2 regions of the Leifsonia shinshuensis genome follow, and region 1 is predicted to be linked to the other one. Evidence: predicted binding sites of a transcription regulator. Region 1 holds the regulator's gene; the other holds the start of a gene.
What was found. The regulator LexA, encoded in region 1, represses DNA repair genes until DNA is damaged. The targets are predictions, from matches to a motif close to TCGAACANNTGTTCGA.

Region 1 (10,730 bases):
AGCCGGCGGTCGATCACCTCGTCGCCGTGCGAGCGGCGCAGCGCCTCGGTGACCGCGGCGAACGCGCCGACCCCGGGGACGAGGAGGCCGTCGGCCTCCTGCGCGCGCCGGCGGTTGCCGGTGAGCTCCACGTTCGCCCCCGCGGCCTCCAACGCCTTGACGGCGGAGTGGACGTTTCCGGTCCCGTAGTCGAAGACGACGACGTCGGGTGCGCTCACAGTGCGCCCTTGGTCGAGGGGATGCCGGACACCAGCGGGTCGAGCGCCTTCGCCTGGCGGAAGGCGCGCGCGAACGCCTTGAACTCGGCCTCCGCGATGTGGTGCGGGTCGCGCCCGCCGACCACCGTGACGTGCACGGTCAGCCCGGCGTTGAACGCGATCGCCTCGAAGACGTGGCGCACCATCGACCCGGTGAAGTGCCCGCCGATCAGGTGGAACTCGAACCCGGCCGGCTCGCCGCCGTGCACGAGGTAGGGTCGCCCGGAGATGTCGACCACGGCCTGCACGAGCGCCTCGTCCAGCGGGACAAGGGCGTCGCCGTAGCGGGAGATGCCGGACTTGTCGCCGAGCGCCTCGCGGATGGCCTGGCCGAGCACGATGGCGACGTCCTCCACGGTGTGGTGCACGTCGATGTCGGTGTCCCCGGTCGCCCGCACCGTCAGGTCGGTGAGCGAGTGCTTGGCGAACGCGGTCAGCAGGTGGTCGTAGAACGGCACCGACGTGTGGATGTCGGACTTCCCGGTGCCGTCGAGGTCGAGGCTGAGCTCGATGCTCGACTCACTGGTCGCACGCTGGAGCTGGGCGGTCCGATTCGTCATGACTGCGAGCTTACCGACTGCGCGCCGGCCTCCACGGCTCCGGTCGGGCGGCCGAGCGCCCGCAGGGCCTCCAGGAACGCGGTCGTCTCGGTCTCGGTGCCGGCGGTGACCCGGAGGTGGTTCGGGATGCCGACGTCGCGGATGAGGACACCGCGTTCCAGCAGGGCCTCGAACACCGCGTGCGGGTCGTCGACGCCGCCGAAGAGCACGAAGTTGCTGCCGCTGCGGTGCGGTCGGTAGCCGAGCTCGGCAAGCTCGATGACGAGGCGGTCGCGCTGCGCCCGGATCTCGCCGACCATCGCGAGCATCTCGTCGGAGTGGGCGAGAGCGCCGAGCGCCGCGGCCTGGGTGATCGCGGACAGGTGGTACGGCAGGCGCACCAGCCGGAGCGCGTCAACGACGGCCGGATCGGCCGCGAGGTAGCCGACGCGCGCGCCCGCGAACGCGAACGCCTTGCTCATGGTCCGAGAGATGAGCAGCCGCTCCCGCCCGGGGATCAGCGTGAGCGCCGACGGCTCGCCGTCCGGCATGAACTCGGCATAAGCCTCGTCCACGATCACGATGCCGCGCGCCGCGGAGTACACGGCTTCGATCGTCTCGAGCGTCAGCGGCGTTCCGGTCGGGTTGTTCGGCGAGCAGAGGATGACGATGTCCGGATCGTGCTCGCGCACGGCCGCCGCCGCGGTCTCGGGCGACAGCTCGAACTCGGCGTCGCGTCCGGCCGCGATCCAGCTCGTCCCGGTCCCGGAGGCGAGCAGCGGATACATGGAGTACGTGGGAGCGAACCCGAGCAGGCTCCGCCCCGGCCCGCCGAAGGCCTGGAGGATGTGCTGAAGCACCTCGTTGGACCCGTTGGCCGCCCACAGCTGCTCGGCGGCGAGTCCGTGCCCGAGGTACCGCGCGAACGCCTCCCGCAGCTCGGTGAACTCCCGGTCCGGGTAGCGGTTCACCCCGGTGACGGCGACGGCGACCCGCGCGACGATGTCGGCGGCGACGTCCTCCGGAACCGGATGCGTGTTCTCGTTCACGTTCAACGCGACGGGCACGACCTTCTGCGGCGCCCCGTACGGGGTGCGACCGCGCAGGTCGTCACGGATCGGAAGATCGGAGAGGGAGGTCACCCCTCAATGGTAGTCAGCAGCGCTGAGCCCTCCCGCCGTGTGACGCCTCAAGACACACACCCCCCGCCTCGACGCCCCTCGGTCGCCGCCGCCCCAGAAGACCTAGAGAAGGAGACACGACCCCAAATCTTCTGCCGAACCCCCTTCTGCAGGAAATTGCCCGACCTGTCACACCAAATCTCCTTCACCTGAGGTGTCGCGGCCGCGGCGGACGGAGCAACAGGAAATGCTTCGCCGTGTCGCCCCAAAGCTCCTTTTTCGGCGGCCGTAGGTGAGCGAGCTGAGCTGGCGGCGGATCAACCGCCCCCTACTTGTCGTACTGCGCCGGAATCGCCAGCTGCTGCCCCGGCGTCACCACCGCCGACGACAGCCCGTTCAGGCTGACCAGATCGGCGATGACATCCCGCGGGTCCGCATTCGGAGCCAGCCGAGAGGCCACCGACCACAGCGAGTCCCCCGACTGCACGGTCACGTAGTGGAAGGTCGCGTGCGTCTGCTCCCCCGAAGCCGCCGCACCCCCACCGTTGAGCGCGAACACGAACGCCCCGATCACGATCGGCAGAGCCGCGAGCAGCGTCAGGACCACTCGTCCCCGCCGCGTCAGCCGCAGCCGAACGCGCGAAGACATCCCCGCGTCGCCCATCTCAACGTTCGTCATCCCGACGTTGTGAACCACTGCTGTGCTCATCGTGACCTCCAAAGGGCTTCGGTCGAAGCTCTGTTCCGAATATATCTTCGAATGTTCGAGACCGCAATCCTCGGGCCGGCAGAAAATCCCCGATGTTTTTCGAGACACACTCGAACACATGTTTGTCGGGCAGCCGTACTGTGGATACAGTTTCGATTGTCTGGACGCAAGACAACCAGGCACCACCGACATTCGGTTCCTCCGGGTGTCGGCGACGGTCACGAAGGGACGAGCGTGTCGAACGAGAACCAGGCTCCGCGCACGCGGCGCCGCAAGAACCTCAGCGAGAAGCAGCTCGCCATCCTCGACGTGATCCAGAAGTCCGTGAGCCAGCGCGGCTACCCGCCGAGCATGCGCGAGATCGGCGACGCCGTCGGCCTCTCCAGCCTCTCTTCCGTCACCCACCAGCTCAACCAGCTGGAGCTGAGCGGCTACCTGCGCCGCGACCCGAACCGGCCGCGCGCGCTGGAGATCCTCATCGACCTCCCGTCGGCGCCCACCCCCGACTTCGAGAACCAGACCCCGGTCGGCGACGCCGCCATGGTCCCGCTGGTGGGTCGCATCGCCGCCGGCGTGCCGATCACCGCCGAGCAGCAGGTGGAGGAGGTCTTCCCACTCCCGCGCCAGCTCGTCGGCAACGGCGAGCTCTTCATGCTCAAGGTGATCGGCGAGTCGATGATCGACGCCGCCATCTGCGACGGCGACTGGGTGGTCGTCCGCGCGCAGAACACGGCGGAGAACGGCGACATCGTCGCGGCCATGCTGGACGAGGAGGCCACCGTCAAGGTGTTCCGCCAGCGCGACGGCCACACCTGGCTGCTGCCGCGCAACTCGAACTTCGAGCCGATCCTGGGCGACTACTCCACCATCCTCGGCAAGGTCGTAGCCGTCCTCCGCGCCGTCTGACCCGAGACGTGACTAGTTGCGGGATTCGCCACCGCGATTTCCGCGATTAGTCACGTCTCGATTTGGGTTAGGCCCAGCCGAGTTCCTGGAGGCGGGCGTCGTCCAGGCCGAAGTAGTGGCCGATCTCGTGCACGAGGGTCACGCGCACTCGGGCGCGCAGCTCGTCCACGGTCGCGCACGACGCCTCGAGGTTGTTGCGGAACAGCGTGATGCGATCCGGGAGCTCCCCGAAGCCGTAGACCCCGCGTCGCGTCAGCGGATGCCCGGTGTAGAGCCCGTAGAGCCGAGGGCGCGCGCCGGTGGGCTGGTCGGCGACGAGGATGGCCACGTTCTCCAGCGGCCGCACCATGTCGTCCGGCAGCGCGTCGAACACCTCGTCGACCAGAGCGTCGAACTCCTCGTCCGAGATGCGCACCATGCGCTCATCATCCCCGAACCGGCGGAGGCCGCGCTCCCCCGTCCGCGCAGAGCGGAACGGGACAGCACGGCCTCGGCCGGCGGAGCGGTTCAGGCCGTGACGCCCGCCCGCTCCCGCACGTCGCGCGTCGCCGCGATGATGTTGCGCAGCGACGCCACCGTCTCGTCGTAGCCGCGGGTCTTCAGCCCGCAGTCCGGGTTCACCCAGAGCTGACGACCGGGAATCGCGCCGAGCGCCGTCTCCAGCAGCTCGGTCACCTCGGCGACCGACGGCACGCGCGGCGAGTGGATGTCGTAGACGCCAGGGCCGATGCCGTGCTCGAACCCGGAGCGCTGGATGTCGTGGACGACCTCCATCCGGCTGCGCGCGGCTTCGATGCTGGTCACGTCGGCGTCGAGGTTGCGGATCGCGTCGATGACCACGCCGAACTCCGAGTAGCAGAGGTGCGTGTGGATCTGCGTCTTGTCCGCCACCCCGGAGGTCGCGAGCCGGAACGAGCCCACCGACCACTCCAGGTAGCCGGCCTGATCGGCGCGCTTCAGCGGCAGCAGCTCGCGCAGCGCCGGCTCGTCCACCTGCACGACGCGGATGCCCGCCGCCTCCAGGTCCGCGATCTCGTCGCGCAGCGCCAGCGCCACCTGCCGCGCCGTCTCGCCGAGCGGCTGGTCGTCGCGCACGAACGACCAGGCGAGGATCGTGACCGGCCCGGTCAGCATCCCCTTGACCGGCTTCTCGGTCAGCGTCTGGGTGTAGGTCGACCAGTCGACCGTGATCGGCTTCGGCCGCGACACGTCGCCCCAGAGGATCGAGGGGCGCGTGCAGCGCGACCCGTACGACTGCACCCAGCCGTTCTGCGTCACCGCGAAGCCGTCCAGGTTCTCGGCGAAGTACTGCACCATGTCGTTGCGCTCGGGCTCGCCGTGCACGATCACGTCGAGGCCGATCTCCTCCTGGAGGTCGACGACGCGCTTGATCTCCGCCTGCATCCGGCCCAGGTACTCGGCCTCGTCGATGACGCCCTTGGCGAGCTGGGCGCGCGAGCGGCGGATGTCCGCGGTCTGCGGGAACGATCCGATCGTGGTGGTCGGCAGGAACGGCAGGTGCAGTGCCTCGTCCTGCGCCGCCTGCCGCGCGCCGTACTCGCCGCGGCGGAAGTCGGCCCGGGTGAGCCCGGCCTCGCGCGCTCGCACGGCCTCCACGCGCACGCCGGGGGCGGCTGCACGGTCGGCGAGCGCCGCGGTCGCGCCGGTCAGCTCGTCCTGGATGGCCTCGTGGCCGTCCACGATGCCGCGCGCCAGCACGGCGACCTGGCCGACCTTCTGGTCGGCGAACGCGAGCCACGTCTTCAAGCGCGCGTCGAGGTCCGGCTCGTCGTCCACGTCGTGCGGGACGTGCTGAAGCGAGGTGGAGGTCGACACCGCGACGTCGGGGCTCAGCGACAGCAGCTCCGTCAGCTTCCCGAACGCGGCCTCCAGATCGCCGCGCCAGATGTTGTGGCCGTCGATCACGCCGCCGACGAGGGTCTTGCCCGCCAGCCCGGCGGTCGTGGCGGCGTCGAGTCCGGCCGGGACGCCGCCCTTCACCAGGTCGAGGGAAATCGCCTCCACGGGCGAGACGGCGAGCACCGGGAGGGCGTCGTCCAGGCTGCCGTAGGGCGCCGCGACGAAGATCGCAGGCCGTTCGGCGGCTCCCCCCAGCGCGGCGTACGCGGCGCGCGCGGCCTCCAGCACCTCCGTGCGCGGCTCTTCGACGCTCTCGGAGACGAGCGCGGGCTCGTCCAGCTGCACCCACGGCGCGCCCGCGGCGGCGAGACGCGCCAGCAGCTCACGGTAGACCGGCAGCAGGTCGCCGAGCCGCGACAGCGGGCGGAAGCCCTCCGGCGCGTCGTCGCTCGCCTTGCTCAGCAGCAGGAACGTCACCGGGCCGACGATCGCCGGGCGCGTGACGAAGCCGGCTGCGCGGGCCTCCTCGAACTCCCGGACGATGCGGTCGGATGCCAGCCGGAAGGCGGTCTCCGGACCGATCTCCGGCACGAGGTAGTGGTAGTTGGAGTCGAACCACTTGGTCATCTCCAGCGGCGCCTTCTCGCCCTCGCCGCGGGCGATCGTGAAGTAGCCGGCCAGGTCGACCGAGCCGTCGTCGGCGGCCAGCCCGGCGAACCGCGACGGGATGGCGCCGACGGTCACGGCCGCGTCGAGCACCTGGTCGTAGAAGCTGAAGCTCTCCGGGATCGCGGCGTCGTCGCGGCCGAGCCCGAGCGCGGCGAGGCGCTCCCGGGTGGCGGCGCGCAGCTCGGCGGCCGTGGCCTCCAGCTCGTCGGCGGTGGTCTGCCCCGCCCAGAACGCCTCGACGGCCTTCTTGAGCTCGCGGCGCCGGCCGATGCGCGGGTAGCCGATGATGGTGCCCACCGGGAAGGCGGAACGTGTGGTGGTGTCGGTCATGCGGGATCGCCTGCTTTCTGCGAGGTGGCTGCGGTGGTCGTTGCGGTGGTCGCGTTGGTCGGATCCAGCAACCCCACCCTCTCGAGCACCGAGAGGACGGCCGTGTGCTGGTTGAACGTGTAGAGGTGGATGCCGGGGGCGCCGCCGTCGAGCAGCCGCTGCGCCAGGCGCGCTGTCCACTCGATGCCGAGCTCGCGCCTGCCCTCGTCGTCGGGTTCGACCTCCAGCTGGATCGCGAGGTCGCTCGGGAGGTCCTCGCCGCTGAGCTCCAGCATCCGCGCGAGCCGCGCGGGCGAGGTGACCGGCATGATCCCCGGGAGGATCGGGAACGTCACCCCGGCCTCCCTGGCCTTCTGCGCGAACGAAAGGTAGTCCTCGGCGTGGAAGAACAGCTGGGTGATCCCGAGGTTGGCGCCCGCCGCCTGCTTCGCGAGCAGGGCGTCGATGTCCTGCGAGACGGACCGCGACGGGTGGCCGTGCGGGAAGGCGGCGACGGCGATCTGCACGTGCTCGCGGTGGGAGAGCACGGCCTGCGCGTGGAGCCCGGGCACCGGGAGCGCGTCGTACGGGACGCGCTCGGCCTGCACCCGGTGGATGAGCTGCACGAGTTCGGAGGAGCTCTTGATGTCGCCGAGTCCGTCGTCCCCGGGGGCGAGGCCCGCCGGCGGATCGCCGCGCACCGCGAGGAAGCGCCGGATGCCGGCGTCCAGGAACTCGCGGATCAGCCGGTTCGCCTCGGTGTGCGTCGACCCGACGCAGGTGAGGTGCGCCATGGGGCTCACGTCGGTGTGCTCCAGGATGTAGCGCAGCACCTCCAGCGACGACGAGCGCGACGACCCGTTCGCCCCGTAGGTCACCGAGATGAAGTCGGGACCGGCGGCGGCGAGCCGGTCGATCGTCGCGGGCAGCGCGGCGGCGGCTCGTTCGTTGCGCGGCGGGTACAGCTCGAATGAGAACCGCGCGTCGGTACAGTCCATGGTCCCTCGGTGTCGATCAGCGTCACGGGCGCCCTCGCTCCTCGGCGGTGGAGGCCGTCGGAAGGGAGGGGGCGGGCGGGTGCCGGGCTCGGCTGTCGCACCACGTCAGCGGTCGCCCGCTTCGGTTGTGCAGACACAGTAACAACCACGGAGGCCGGGCGGAACCCGCTGCGTCATCTAGTGACACAGTGATTCCGCCCGGCCTCCTGTTCCGGTGCGCGCCTCCGCTAGACGGCGAAGGGCTCGAACACGGACTGGTACTCCGGCATGATCCTCGCCCGCACGCGCGTGCCGTCCTCCACGTACTCGGTGGAGAGCACCCGGCCGCGCTCGTGCAGCGCCGAGACGAGGTCGCCGCGGTCGTACGGGACGACCAGCTCGACTTCGACGGACGGGTCGGGCAGCAGCCGCGCGATCGCCGCGAGCACCTCGTCCACGCCCTCACCGGTGCGGGCCGACGCGAAGATCGCGCCGGGCTCCAGGCCGCGCAGGACGAGCCGGTCGTCGGCCGGGATGAGGTCGGCCTTGTTGAACACCACGATCTCCGGGATGTCCCTGGCGCCGACCTCGCCGATCACGTCGCGGACTGTCGCCAGCTGCGACGCCGGGTCGGGGTGCGACCCGTCGACCACGTGCAGGATGACGTCGGAGTCGGCGACCTCCTCCAGCGTCGAGCGGAACGCCTCCACCAGCTGGTGCGGCAGGTTGCGCACGAAGCCGACCGTGTCGGCCAGCGTGTACAGCCGGCCGTCGGCGGTCACCGAGCGGCGCACGGTCGCGTCCAGCGTCGCGAACAGGGCGTTCTCGACGAGCACGCCCGCCTTGGTCACCCGGTTCAGGAGGCTGGACTTGCCCGCGTTCGTGTACCCGGCGATCGCCACGGAGGGCACCGAGTTGCGGTTGCGGTTCGCCCGCTTCGCCTCGCGCGCCGGCTTGAACCCGGCGATCTGCTTGCGCAGCTTCGCCATCCGCGAGTGGATGCGGCGCCGGTCGAGCTCGATCTTCGTCTCACCGGGTCCGCGCGAGCCCATGCCGGCGCCCGCGCCGCCCACCTGGCCACCGGCCTGGCGGGACATCGACTCGCCCCAGCCGCGCAGGCGCGGAAGCAGGTACTCGAGTTGAGCGAGCTCGACCTGCGCCTTGCCTTCGCGGCTCTTGGCGTGCTGGCTGAAGATGTCGAGGATGACGGCCGTGCGGTCGATCACCTTCACCTTCACCACGTCCTCCAGCGCGCGCCGCTGGCTGGGCGCGAGCTCGGTGTCGGCGATGACGGTGTCCGCGCCGAGCGCGCGCACGATCCCGGCCAGCTCCTCCGCCTTGCCGCGGCCGAGGTACGTGCTGGGGTCGGGATGCGGCCGCCGCTGCAGGAGGCCGTCGAGCACCGCGGCGCCCGCGGTCTCGGCGAGGGCGGCGAGCTCGCGCAACGAGTTCTCCGCGTCCTGCAGCGAGCCCTGCGAGTAGACGCCGATGAGCACGACGTTCTCCAGCCGCAGCTGCCGGTACTCGACCTCTGTGACGTCCTCGAGCTCGGTGGAGAGCCCGGAGACGCGGCGGAGCGCGGCGCGCTCCTCGCGGTCGAACTGCTCGCCGTCGTGGCCGCCGCCGTCGGTGTCGCTGTGCTGGAGCGCCTGGGCTCCTGAGCCGAAGAGCGTCACCGTCGCGCGGTTCTGCTGGGTGGCGAGCACGCGCGCGACGACGTCGTCGACGGTGTGGTCGGTGGTCACTTCTGCGGTCTGTTCTTCGAAATCTGTTCGTTCGGTCATTCACTGTCCCCTGATCCAGGTGGGGTACACCCTAGTCTGTCTGTTCTGCCGTGTTTGTCTGTTGGTCCGCGTCCTGTACGGTCCTCTATATGGCCAGCGGAGATCACTACTTCTCACCCGCTCCCGAGAGCGAATTGAACCTGCGGCCGTTCACCGCACGCCTGGCGGGCCAGACGTACGAACTGGTGACGGCGAACGGGATCTTCAGCCCCGAGCGCATCGACATGGGTACGCGAGTGCTCCTCGACCATGTCCCCTCCGCGCCGCCCGGCGGTCAGTTCCTCGACCTCGGCTGCGGCTGGGGGCCTCTGGCTCTCACACTTGCTCTCGAATCCCCTCATGCGACCGTCTGGGCGGTCGACGTCAACACCCGAGCACTGGACGTGGTGCGCCGGAATGCGCAGAAGCTCGGTCTGACAAATGTTAACCCCGTGACGCCGGATGATGTTCCCGAGTCGCTGGAATTCACCACGATCTGGTCCAATCCGCCCATCCGGGTCGGCAAGAACGAGCTCCACGACATCCTGCAGCGCTGGCTGCCGCGCCTGGAGCCGGGCTCGGACGCGTGGCTGGTCGTGCAGCGGAACCTCGGCAGCGACTCGCTGCAGCGCTGGATCCAGGCGACGATGCCGGAGCTGACCACGACGCGGGCGGCGATCAGCAAGGGGTATCGCGTGCTGCGGGCGCGCAAGCCCGCCGAGGCGTGACCCGGCGATACGCGGCTCAGGCGAGTTCGAGCGTCCCGGTGTAGACCAGCTCGGCCGGGCCGGAGAGCGCGACGTGCTCGCCGTCCTCGGTCGGGAACATCCGCACGCCCACGGTGCCGCCCGGCACCTCCACCCGCCACTGGTCGGGAGCGCCTTCGCCTGCCCAGTGCCGCACGGCCAATGCCGCCGCCGCAGCGCCCGTGCCGCAAGAGAGCGTCTCGCCGCTCCCCCGCTCGTGCACGCGCATCCGGATGCGTCCGATGCCGTCACGCACCAGCGGCTCCTGCGGGACGACGAACTCGACGTTCGCCCCGTCCTCGGGCTCCGGCTCGATGTGCGGGATGTAGGTGAGGTCGGCGGCCTCCAGCTCGGACTCGTCGGCGACCGCGACCACCACGTGCGGGTTGCCCATATCGATGCCGAGACCGGGACGTGCGACCGGCAGCTCCTTGGCGCGCACCAGCGGCTCACCGCCGTCGAGGCCCCACCGGCCGAGGTCGACCTGGAACCCGGTGAGGTTGCGCTGCACGTCGCGGACGCCCGAGCGGGTGCCGATCGGGAGGGTGTCGCCGTCCGCGAGTTGCGCGAGCCCGGACGCCAGCAGGTAGCGCACGTACACGCGGATGCCGTTGCCGCACATCTCCGCGACGGAGCCGTCTGCGTTGTAGTAGTCCATGAACCACTCGGCGCCGTCGTCCTCCGCGAGCGCTTCGGCGCCCTCCGGCAGGTGGGTGGAGCGGACGGCGCGGATCACGCCGTCGGCGCCGATCCCGAAGTGCCGGTCGCAGATCGCGGCAATCTGCTGCGGGGTCAGCGGCTGGCGCCCGTCCGGGTCGGAATAGAGCACGAAGTCGTTGCCGGTCCCCTGACCCTTGGTGAAGTGGAGCGTCGC
Region 2 (10,730 bases), 600 kb from region 1:
CCTGTACGAGGTGGAACGGGCGATCGAGCGCGACGAGCACGTGGCGGAGGCGGTGCTCACCCTGTCCCGCCGCGGCGCCCCGGCGCTGCTGCCGCACGACCCGGACGCGCTCGAACAGCGATAGCGGTCACATCCCGACCGGTTCTCGCGGCACACTGGGGGTATGGCCAGCACCGGATCACGCACGCTCCAGCTCCTGTCGCTCCTGCAGACGCACCGGTACTGGCCGGGGCAGGAGCTCGCCGACCGGCTGGAGGTGTCGCCGCGCACGCTCCGGCGCGACGTGGAGCGGCTGCGCGATCTCGGCTATCCCGTCGACGCCACGCGCGGGGTCGCCGGCGGCTACCAGCTGGCCGCCGGCGCGTCGCTGCCGCCGCTCGTGGTGGATGACGAGGAGGCTGTGGCGCTGGCCGTCGGCCTCCGAACGGCGGCGCAGAGCGGCATCGCAGGGGTCGCGGACGCCTCCGTGCGCGCGCTCGCCAAGGTGGTCCAGGTGATGCCGCCGCGGTTGCGCCGGCGCGTGGACGCCCTCCGCGTCGCGACGCTGGCCTCCGAGCTGCGGCCGGGGCCGGTGGTGGACGCGGAGCTGCTCACCGTGGTGGCGCAGGCCTGCCGCGACGAGGAGCGCCTGGTGTTCTCGTACGTCCGCCGCGACGGGGACGCGTCCGAACGCACGGTCGAGCCGCACCGGCTGGTCTCGGTCGGCCGGCGCTGGTACCTCGTCGCCTACGACATCGGCCGGTTCGACTGGCGGAGCTTCCGGTTGGACCGGATGAGCGGGCCGCGGCCGACCGGTGCACGGTTCCGGCCGCGGACGCTGCCCGCCGCCGACGCCGCCGAGTACGTGCGCGACTCGCTCGCCGGCGCGGCGGACTCGCTCATCGTGGACGCCGTGATCGAGGCGCCGCTCGCCGTCGTGGAGGAGGCGATCGGGCGCTGGGCCACGGCATCCGCGGACGCGGCGGTGCCCAACGGGACGGCGCGCACCCGGGTCCGGATCTCGGCGGACTCCGCCGAGTGGGCGCTGTTCGGCCTCGCCGCCGTCGCCGCGCCGTTCGCGATCGAGGGGCCGTCCGAGGTGCGCGAACTGGCCGCTCTCTGGGGCGAGCGTTTCACCTCCGCCGGTAGACTCGTCACCCGATGAGCACGCCCGAGCCGACCCCCACCCCACCCGCACCGCGCACCCCGACGCACGCCGACATCAAGCGCTGGCGGCAGTACCTGGCCGACGAGCGCGCCGAGGCCGCCGTCTACCGCGACCTCGCCGGCCGCCGGGAGGGCGAGGAGCGGGAGATCCTGCTCGCGCTCGCCGACGCCGAGCGCCGCCACGAACAGCACTGGCTCGGCCTCCTGGGCGACCAGGTCGGCCGTCCGCTGCGCGGCGACATCCGCACCCGGATGCTCGGCTTCCTGGCCCGCCGGTTCGGGTCGGTGTTCGTGCTCGCCCTGGCGCAGCGCGCAGAGGCCCGGTCGCCGTACGCGGACGACGCCGACGCCACGCCGCAGATGGCCGCGGACGAGCAGGTGCACGAGGAGGTCGTGCGCGCGCTCGCCGCCCGCGGCCGGCAGCGGCTGTCGGGGACGTTCCGCGCGGCCGTGTTCGGCGCCAACGACGGCCTGGTCAGCAACCTGGCCCTCGTGCTCGGCGTCAGCGCGAGCGGCGTGGCGAGCCACGTCGTGCTGCTGACCGGCATCTCCGGCCTCCTCGCCGGCGCGCTGTCGATGGGCGCCGGCGAGTACGTCTCGGTGCGGTCGCAGCGCGAGCTGCTGGAGGCCTCCAGCCCGAACCCCGCGACGAGCTCAGCTCTCCCCCACCTCGATGTGGACGCGAACGAGCTGACCCTCGTCTACCGGGCGCGCGGCATGGACCAGGTGGAGGCGCAGGCGCACGCCCACGAGGTGCTTTCGACGCTCGGCGCCTACACGTCGCCCGTCGCGGTGCAGGGCGCGGCGGAGGACGAGCACGAGGCCATCGGCAACGGCTGGAGCGCTGCGCTGTCGAGCTTCTGCTTCTTCGCCTCGGGAGCGCTCATCCCGATCCTGCCGTTCCTGTTCGGCCTGACCGGCACCGCGGCGATCATCGTGGCTGCCGTGCTGGTCGGGCTGGTGCTGCTCGGGACGGGTGCGGTCGTCGGCCTGCTGTCGGGCGCGTCGCCGCTCAAGCGCGCACTGCGGCAGCTCGCGATCGGCTACGGTGCGGCGGCCGCGACGTACCTGCTTGGACTGCTGTTCGGCGCGACGGTCGGCTGACGCGATTGGAGTGCGCGGTCAGCGCCGCCGCCGGTCCCCTCCGTCGACGCCGTACACCAGCGCCCCGGCCAGCGGGATGAGCAGGAACCACAGCCAGCTGTACGCGTAGCCCCACGCCATCCCGGTCAGGAAGAACAGGATGACGGCCACGAAGGGCATGATCGACACGACCAGCAGCCCCCACCGGTTCACCGGCCGGCCGTGCTCGCCGGGAGCCGGCGGATAGCCGTACGGGGCCGGTCCGGGCTGCGACGCCTGCCACGCGGCGGCGGCCGGATCGGCCGGGCCTCCGGCGGCAGCGGGCGCGGCTCCCTGCGCGGGCGCGGCGCCGTCGAGGTGCAGCACCCCCGGCAGGTCGGCGAACAGCGGCTGGAGGTCGCCGCGCGTGACGGCGGACCGCGCGGCCGCGACCCGCGACTGCAGCTCGGCGTCGCTCAGTCTCCCCTGCGCGGCGTGGGACTGCAACGCGGCGACGGCGCGCTCCCGTTCGTCGTTGCTGAGGCGCAGCGACGCGCTCGACGGATCCCCGAAGTCTGTCATGGGGTCAGTATGGCAGTCGCACGGCATTCCAGGTGCGTCCGTCGGCGCGCAGGTTTACACTTGCATTCGAACATACGTTCGATTTCGAGAGGAACCCGTGCTCATGACCGACATCGACGAGGCGGTGGCCGTGTGGACCACCGAGGACGGCATCCCGACCCGCCTGGTCTGGCGCTCCACACGCTACCGGGTGAGCGACACCCCGACCGTCTGGGCGGAGATCTGCGCGTGGTGGCGGCCGTTCGGCGAACACCGGTACGGCGTCGGGGCGCTGCCGCGGGAGATCGGCGGGTGGCGGTTCCAGGCGACCAGCGACGGCGGGGTGGCGCACGTGTTCGACGTGCGGCACGACGCGGACGACCGGAGCTGGTGGCTGGTGCGGATCTTCGACTGAGGCAGCCGCCTTCGCATCCCACCCTCCCTCGGGGAGCCTCCCCCACCGCGCCCCACCCATCCCCTACCCTCTCTGAACGTGATGGACGACGACCGCTACGGATCCGATGTGCTGGCCGGCGACTGGAAGAACGCCGGCCGCAAAGCCGTGCCGACCGTGGAGGCCGTGCGCAATCTCGTGGTCGAGGAGGCCGGCACCGGGTTCTGCGGCGCGATCGTCCGGCTGGAGGCGCAGACCGTCGAGCTGGAGGACTACTTCGGGGCGAAGCGGGTGTTCCCGCTGAGCGCCGCCTTCCTCATCGACGGGGAGCCCGTGAAGCTCGCCGCGCCGAGCCGGGCGCCGGCCGGCCGCGGTCGGACTGCCTCCGGGTCCTTCGCCGTCGGCGACCAGAAGGCGCGCGTCGCCCGCGCCAGCCGCATCTTCGTGGAGGGCCGCCACGACGCCGAGCTGGTGGAGCGCGTGTGGGGCGACGACCTCCGCGTCGAGGGCGTCGTCGTCGAGTACCTGGAGGGCGTGGACGACCTGGACGCGATCGTGCGCGAGTTCGCCCCCGACCGCGGCCGCCGCATCGGCGTGCTGGTCGACCACCTGGTCCCCGGCTCCAAGGAGAGCCGGATCGCCGAGCAGGTCGCGCGCGGGCCGTTCGGCGCTCACGTGCTCGTGGTCGGCCACCCCTACATCGACATCTGGCAGGCGGTGAAGCCGGCCAGGGTCGGGCTGGAGGCCTGGCCGTCGATCCCGCGGTCCATCGAGTGGAAACACGGCATCTGCGCGGCGCTCGGGCTGCCGCACGAGACGCAGGCCGACATCGCCCGGGCATGGAAGCTCATCCTGGGCCGGGTGCGGACCTACGCCGACCTGGAGCCGGAGCTGCTCGGCCGGGTCGAGCGCCTCATCGACTTCGTAACCGAGCCGGTCGGCCGCCCGTAGCGCAGGAGATCCCGCCGCAACACGCGCCGGAACTCCCGCAGAACGACGTTCGGAAGGAGTTCCGGGCCGTTTCTCCTGTCGCGCTTTCGCGCACCAGAATCCATTTGCGGTATTCGAACATGTGTTCGAAAATAGACGTATGTCCCTGGCAGTCGCACCCGCCTTCCCCGACCCGGTCGCCGACCGGGCGCAGGTGCACGAGCTGCAGTCGCGCATCCGCCAGATGCAGGCGACGAAGCTCGACGCGCGGCGGCTGGAGACGCATCCCGCGCTCGCCGCGCTGCTGCCCGGCGGGGCGCTCAAAGCCGGCGCCGCCTACACGGTGCACGGCTCCAGCACGCTCCTGATGGCGATGCTCGCCGGGCCGAGCGCGGCCGGCGCCTGGTGCGGGGTGGTCGGGATGCCCGACTTCGGAGCGGAGGCCGCCGGGCGGTTCGGCATCGACCTGGAGCGGCTGGTGCTGGTGCCGCATCCCGGGCCGCAGTGGCTGACGGTCACCGCCGCGATGGCCGACGTGCTCGGTGTGATCGCCGTCGCGCCCCCGGAGCAGCCGAAAAGCGGCGACGTCGCCCGGCTGACCGCGCGGCTGCGGCAGCGGGAGGCCACGCTCGTCGTCGCCGGCGACTGGCCGCAGGCGGAGGCGGCGCTCTCCGTCGTCCGCAGCGGCTGGGACGGCCTGGGCGAGGGCGCCGGCTACCTCCACTCGCGACGCGTGACGGTGGAGGCCGCACCGCGCGGCGGGGCCGGGCCGCGGCGCCGCGCCGAACTCTGGCTGCCCGCGATGGACGAGACGTTCCGCGCCTCCGCCCCCACGCGCCTGGAGGCGGTGAGTTAGGTGCGCCAGGTCACCCGCGCGATCGTGCTCTGGTGCCCCGACTGGCCGGTCATCGCCGCGCGGCAGCGGCTCGAGCTGCCCGCGGAGGTTCCGCTGGCGCTGATCGAGAAGGGGATGGTGTTCGCCTGCTCCTCGCACGCCCGCGCCGACGGCGTCACCCGCGGGCTCCGGGTCAGGGAGGCGCAGTCGCGCTGCCCGCAGCTGGAGATCGTCCTCTACGACCCGGTCTTGGACGCGCGCGCGTTCGAACCGGTGCTGACCGCGATCGAGGAGATCACGCCGGGCGTCCAGGCGGTGCGGCCCGGCACCTGCGTGCTGCGGGCGCGCGGACCCGCGCGGTACTACGGCGGAGAGGAGGCAGCGGCGGCCGAGCTGCTGCGCTGCCTGGAAGGGCTGGAGAACGTGACCGGGCTCGCCCTCGACGACGTGCGGATCGGGATCGCCGACGGCCCGTTCGCCGCCGAGCAGGCCGCCCGCTCCACCGGGCTCGCCCCTTCCGCCGGGGTGGCACAGACCGCACCCCGCGTCCGCATCGTGCCACCCGGCGGCTCCCCCGCCTTCCTCGCCCCGCTGCCGGTCGCCCAGCTCGGCCTCGCCGAGCTCACCCCGCTGCTGCGCCGGCTGGGCCTGCGCAGCCTCGGCGACCTGGCCCGGCTCGACCGGCTGGACGTCCGCGAGCGGTTCGGGGAGCGCGGCGAGCACGCGCACGACCTGGCGAGCGGGATGGACGGCGCCGCCGTGGTGCCGCGCACCCCGCCGAAAGTGCTGGACCGCGCGATCGAGTTCGAGCCTCCCCTCGACCGGGTCGACCAGGTGACCTTCGCGTTCCGCGGCACGGCCGAGCAGTTCGTCGCCGGGCTCACCAAGGCCGGCCTGGTCTGCACGTCGCTGCGCATCGAGGTGACCGACGAGCGCGGGAGGGTGAGCGAGCGGAGCTGGCAGCACCCCCGGCTGTTCTCGGCCTCCGACGTGGTCGACCGGGTGCGCTGGCAACTGCAGGGCGCCGGCTCCATCGACTCCGGGCTGGCCTCCCCGATCGCCAAGGTCGCGGTGGCTCCGGAGGCCGTGGACGACATCGGCCACCACGAGGACGGCCTGTGGGGCGGCGGCGCGGACGAGCGCATCCACCACGGCCTCACCCGTGTGCAGGGGATGCTCGGCCACGACGCCGTGGTCACCGCGACGATCGGCGGCGGCCGCGCGCTGTCCGACCGGCAGGTGCTCGTGCCGTGGGGCGACCGGCCGGTGGGCGTCGCCCGCTCGGATCGGCCCTGGCCGGGGTCGCTGCCCGCGCCCGCGCCCTCCACGGTGTTCGAGGTGCCGCGGCCGGTGGCGGTGCTGAACGCGTCCGGCGAGCCGGTGGAGGTCACCGACCGCGGCGACGTCACCGCCCCGATCGTCAGCTTCTCCCCCACCGGCTCGGCCCGCGACGCCCGCCCGGTGGACTCCTGGGCGGGGCCCTGGCCGGTCCGCGAGCGCTGGTGGGACACGACGCTCGCCCGCGCCATGCACCGCTTCCAGCTGGTGGACGCCGACGGCACGGCCTGGCTGCTCGCCCTCACCGGCACGGCCTGGGTCGCGGAGGCGAGGTACGACTGATGGGGTGGAACAACCCGCCCATCCCCTGGGCCGAGTTCGAGCGCCGGCTGAGCGGCCGCCGCGTCAGCGAGCAGGAGCAGCCGGAGCGCCCCTCCTCGCGCAAGCGGCAGAAGTACGTCGCGCAGTCCATCTCCGACGAGCCGGACGAAGGCCACGTCCCGTACGCCGAACTCCACGCGCACAGCACCTTCAGCTTCCTCGACGGCGCCAGCGCGCCGGAGGAGCTGCTGGAGGAGGCCACCCGCCTGCGCCTGCACGGCCTCGCCCTCACCGACCACGACGGCCTGTACGGCGTCGTCCGCCTCGCCGAGGCCGCGGAGGCCTACGAGCGCGTGAAGACCGTGTTCGGCGCCGAGCTGTCGCTCTCGCTCAGCCGGCCGCAGAACGGCGAGGCCGATCCGGAGGGCAGCCACCTGGTCCTGCTCGCCCGGCAGCAGTCCGGCTACCACCGGCTCGCCGCCGCCATCACCGCCGGCCAGCTCGCCGGCGAGGAGAAGGGCCGCCCGGTGTACGGCCTCCCCGAACTCGCCGAGCAGTCCGGCGGCGAGTGGATGGTGCTCACCGGCTGCCGCAAGGGCGACGTGCGCCTCGCGCTGGCCGAGCACGGCGAGCAGGCTGCCGAACGGGAGGTCGCCCGGCTCGCCGAGCTGTTCGGCCACGACAACGTGCTGGTGGAGCTGATCGACCAGGGCGGCCCGCGCGACACCACAGACAACGACGTGCTCGCCCGGATCGCCGGCCGGCTCGGCCTCCCGGTCGTCGCCACCAACAACGTCCACTACGCCACGCCCGCCCAGTACCCGCTCGCGACGGCGGTCTCGGCGGTGCGCGCCCGCCGCAGCCTGGACGAGATGGACGGCTGGCTGCCCGCCTCCGCCGCCGCCCACCTGCGCAGCGGCCGCGAGATGGCGGCCCGGTTCGCCCGCTACCCCGGCGCGGTCGAGAGCACGGCCGACATCGCCGACGACCTGGCGTTCCGGCTGCGCAGCGCCCGGCCGAAGCTGCCGAAGCAGGAGGTCCCGGAGGGCCACACCCCGATGAGCTGGCTGCGCGAGCTCACCTGGCGCGGCGCCGCCGAGCGCTACCCCGACCTCGACCGCAACCCGGCAAAGCGGGAGCGCATCGAGCGCGAGCTGGACGTGATCGAGGCGAAGGACTTCCCCGGCTACTTCCTCATCGTCCACGACATCGTGCGGTTCGCCCGCAGCCGCGGCATCCTCTGCCAGGGCCGCGGCTCCGCGGCGAACTCGGCGGTGGTCTACCTGCTCGGGATCACCGCGGTGGACTCGATCAAGTACGACCTGCCGTTCGAGCGCTTCCTCTCCTCGATGCGCGAGGAGGAGCCGGACATCGACGTCGACTTCGACTCCGACCGGCGCGAGGAGGTCATCCAGTACGTCTACGCCAAGTACGGCAGGCACAACGCCGCCCAGGTCGCCAACGTCATCACCTACCGGCCCAAGAACGCCGTGCGCGACATGGCGAAGGCGCTCGGCCACTCCACCGGGCAGCAGGACGCCTGGAGCAAGCAGATCGACTCCTGGAGCAAGGTCACCAGCACCGACGACCACGACATCCCGGAGGCGGTGGTCGACCTCGCCCAGCAGGTGCTGAAGTTCCCGCGGCACCTCGGCATCCACTCCGGCGGCATGGTGCTCACCGACCGGCCCGTCGGCGAGGTGTGCCCGATCGAGCACGCCCGCATGGAGAACCGCACCGTGCTGCAGTGGGACAAGGACGACTGCGCCTGGATGGGCCTGGTCAAGTTCGACCTGCTCGGCCTCGGGATGCTCTCCGCGCTCGACTACTCGATGCGCACCATCGAGGCGTCGCTCGGCGAGGCGTGGACGCTGGACAGCATCCCGAAGGAGGAGGCCGGCGTCTACGACATGCTGTGCCGCGCCGACTCGATCGGGGTGTTCCAGGTGGAGAGCCGCGCGCAGATCGGCACCCTCCCGCGCCTGCAGCCGCGCAGCTTCTACGATCTGGTGATCGAGATCGCGCTGATCCGGCCCGGCCCCATCCAGGGCGGCGCCGTGCACCCCTACATCCGCCGCAAGCTCGGCAAGGAGGAGGTGACCTACCTGCACCCCGCGCTGGTGCCGGTGCTGGAGCGGACACTCGGCGTCCCGCTGTTCCAGGAGCAGCTGATGCAGATGGCCGTCGCCGTGGGCGACTGCACCGCGGAGGACGCCGACCTGCTCCGCCGGGCGATGGGCTCCAAGCGCGGCATCGAGAAGATCGGCGCGCTGCGGGCGAAGCTCTACGAGGGGATGGCGCACAACGGGATCGTCGGCGCCGACGCCGACGCGATCTACGAGAAGATCGAGGCGTTCGCCAACTTCGGCTTCGCCGAGAGCCACGCGATCAGCTTCGCACTGCTGGTCTACGTCAGCTCGTGGATGAAGCTGCACTACCCCGGCGCGTTCCTCGCGGCGCTGCTGCGCGCGCAGCCGATGGGGTTCTACTCGCCGCGCACGCTCACCGCCGACGCGCGGCGGCACGGCGTGGTGGTGCGCCGGCCGGACATCCAGCTCTCCGGGGTGTTCCCGCTGCTGGAGGCGATCGACGAGAGTAGGCAGGGGCCGACCGGGACCGACCCGTGCCTGGAGCCCGACCAGCCCCCGGTCGGCGGTTTCGACCGCGCCGTGCCGCTCGACTTCGCCGCCCACCGCCGCGACGCCGGCCACGCGGTGCGGCTGGGGCTGGCGGGCGTGACCTCCATCGGCGAGACCCTCGCCGGGCGGATCGTGGCCGAGCGGGAGGCGTCCGGCCCCTACCGCGACCTGAGCGACCTCTCCCGCCGGGTGGGGCTGACGGTGGCGCAGCTGGAGGCGCTCGCCGCGGCCGGGGCGTTCGAGGGGTTCGGGCTGAGCCCGCGGCAGGCGATCTGGGAGGCCGGCAACGCCGCCCAGGAGCGTCCGGAGTACCTGGCGGGCACCGCGATCACCGTGCAGCCTCCGCTGCTGCCGATGCTCTCCCCCGCCGAGCAGCTGGCGAGCGACCTGTGGGCCACGGGGATCTCCACCGACGACCACCCGATCCGCTTCCTGCGCCCGGCGCTGACGGCGCGCGGCGTGCGGGCGGCCGACACCCTGGCGGCCGCCGAGTCCGGGCGCCGCATCGAGGTGGGCGGCGTGGTCACCCACCGGCAGCGGCCGGCCACGGCGGCGGGTGTGACCTTCCTCAACCTGGAGGACGAGACCGGCCTGGTCAACATCATCTGCCCGGTCGGGGTGTGGAACCGCTACCGCCGGGTGGCCAGGCAGGCGCCGGCGATGATCGTCCGCGGCATCCTGGAGCGCAGCGAGGAGGGCGTGGTCAACGTGATCGCCGACCGCCTCGAGCCACTGGAGACCGCCATCCGCACCGCCTCCCGCGACTTCCGCTGACCCCACGAACACCGAAGGGCACGCAAACGCCCCTAAAACACGGTTTTAGGGGCGTTTACGTGCCCTTCGACGGAAGGGGGTGGAGCGTCAGGCCTGCTGGAGCACAGCCTGGAGCTCGAGGGTGATGACGACGTCGTCGCCGAGCAGCATGCCGCCGGTCTCGAGGGCGGCGTTGTAGGTGAGGCCGAAGTCCTCGCGGTTGACCTTGGTCTTCGCGGTCGCGCCGGCCTTGTAGTTGCCGTACGGGTCCTGGCCGAAGCCGCCGAAGTCGAACTCGAAGGTGACCGGCTTGGTCACGCCCTTGATCGTGAGGTCGCCGTCGACGAGGAAGTCGCCGTCCTCGTGGCGGACGCCGGTGGAGACGAAGCCGATCGTCGGGAACTCCTCGGCGAGGAAGAAGTCGCCGGTACGCAGGTGGGCGTCGCGGTCGGAGTTCTTGGTGTTGATGGAGGCCACCTGGGCGGTGGCGGAGACGGTCGACTCCAGCGGGTTCTCGGCGGTGACGAAGGTCGCGTCGAAGTTCTCGAAGACGCCCTTCACCTTGCTGATCATGAGGTGACGGATGCTGAAGCCGACCTCGCTGTGCACGGGGTCGATGGTCCAGGTGCCGGCCTTGTATCCGGGGATGTCGATGCTCATTCGGTTCTCCTTGCTCGAAGCTTGCGTGTGTCTGACGCTGTCAGAGTCCATGCAACCGCATGTATCGGGCGGGTATTCCGGAATCTCGAAAAAAAGTTGACACGTCAACCGTGCAGGGCGATCGACCGCCGCAGCATGAGCAGCGTCCGCA

Region 2: a site for LexA is predicted at 2,857-2,872, ahead of F1C12_RS03825 (DUF6504 family protein). Genes of this name have one in related genera too.

The regions. Positions count from the first base shown of each region.
Region 1 covers NZ_CP043641.1:194,614-205,343, reverse strand. The annotation lists gene hisH (imidazole glycerol phosphate synthase subunit HisH) at 1-218, opposite strand, end outside; gene hisB (imidazoleglycerol-phosphate dehydratase HisB) at 215-817, opposite strand; gene F1C12_RS01020 (histidinol-phosphate transaminase) at 814-1,938, opposite strand; gene F1C12_RS01015 (LysM peptidoglycan-binding domain-containing protein) at 2,246-2,626, opposite strand; gene lexA (transcriptional repressor LexA) at 2,861-3,532, shown strand; gene F1C12_RS01005 (metallopeptidase family protein) at 3,600-3,950, opposite strand; gene metE (5-methyltetrahydropteroyltriglutamate--homocysteine S-methyltransferase) at 4,040-6,391, opposite strand; gene F1C12_RS00995 (methylenetetrahydrofolate reductase) at 6,388-7,368, opposite strand; gene hflX (GTPase HflX) at 7,596-9,131, opposite strand; gene F1C12_RS00985 (class I SAM-dependent methyltransferase) at 9,221-9,838, shown strand; gene dapF (diaminopimelate epimerase) at 9,855-10,730, opposite strand, start outside.
Region 2 covers NZ_CP043641.1:793,501-804,230, forward strand. The annotation lists gene F1C12_RS03805 (cation diffusion facilitator family transporter) at 1-124, shown strand, start outside; gene F1C12_RS03810 (helix-turn-helix transcriptional regulator) at 164-1,144, shown strand; gene F1C12_RS03815 (VIT1/CCC1 transporter family protein) at 1,141-2,250, shown strand; gene F1C12_RS03820 (DUF1707 SHOCT-like domain-containing protein) at 2,269-2,790, opposite strand; gene F1C12_RS03825 (DUF6504 family protein) at 2,894-3,184, shown strand; gene F1C12_RS03830 (DUF3097 domain-containing protein) at 3,266-4,114, shown strand; gene F1C12_RS03835 (hypothetical protein) at 4,254-4,949, shown strand; gene F1C12_RS03840 (DNA polymerase Y family protein) at 4,950-6,548, shown strand; gene F1C12_RS03845 (error-prone DNA polymerase) at 6,548-9,940, shown strand; gene F1C12_RS03850 (YceI family protein) at 10,028-10,579, opposite strand; gene F1C12_RS03855 (glycoside hydrolase family 3 N-terminal domain-containing protein) at 10,684-10,730, opposite strand, start outside.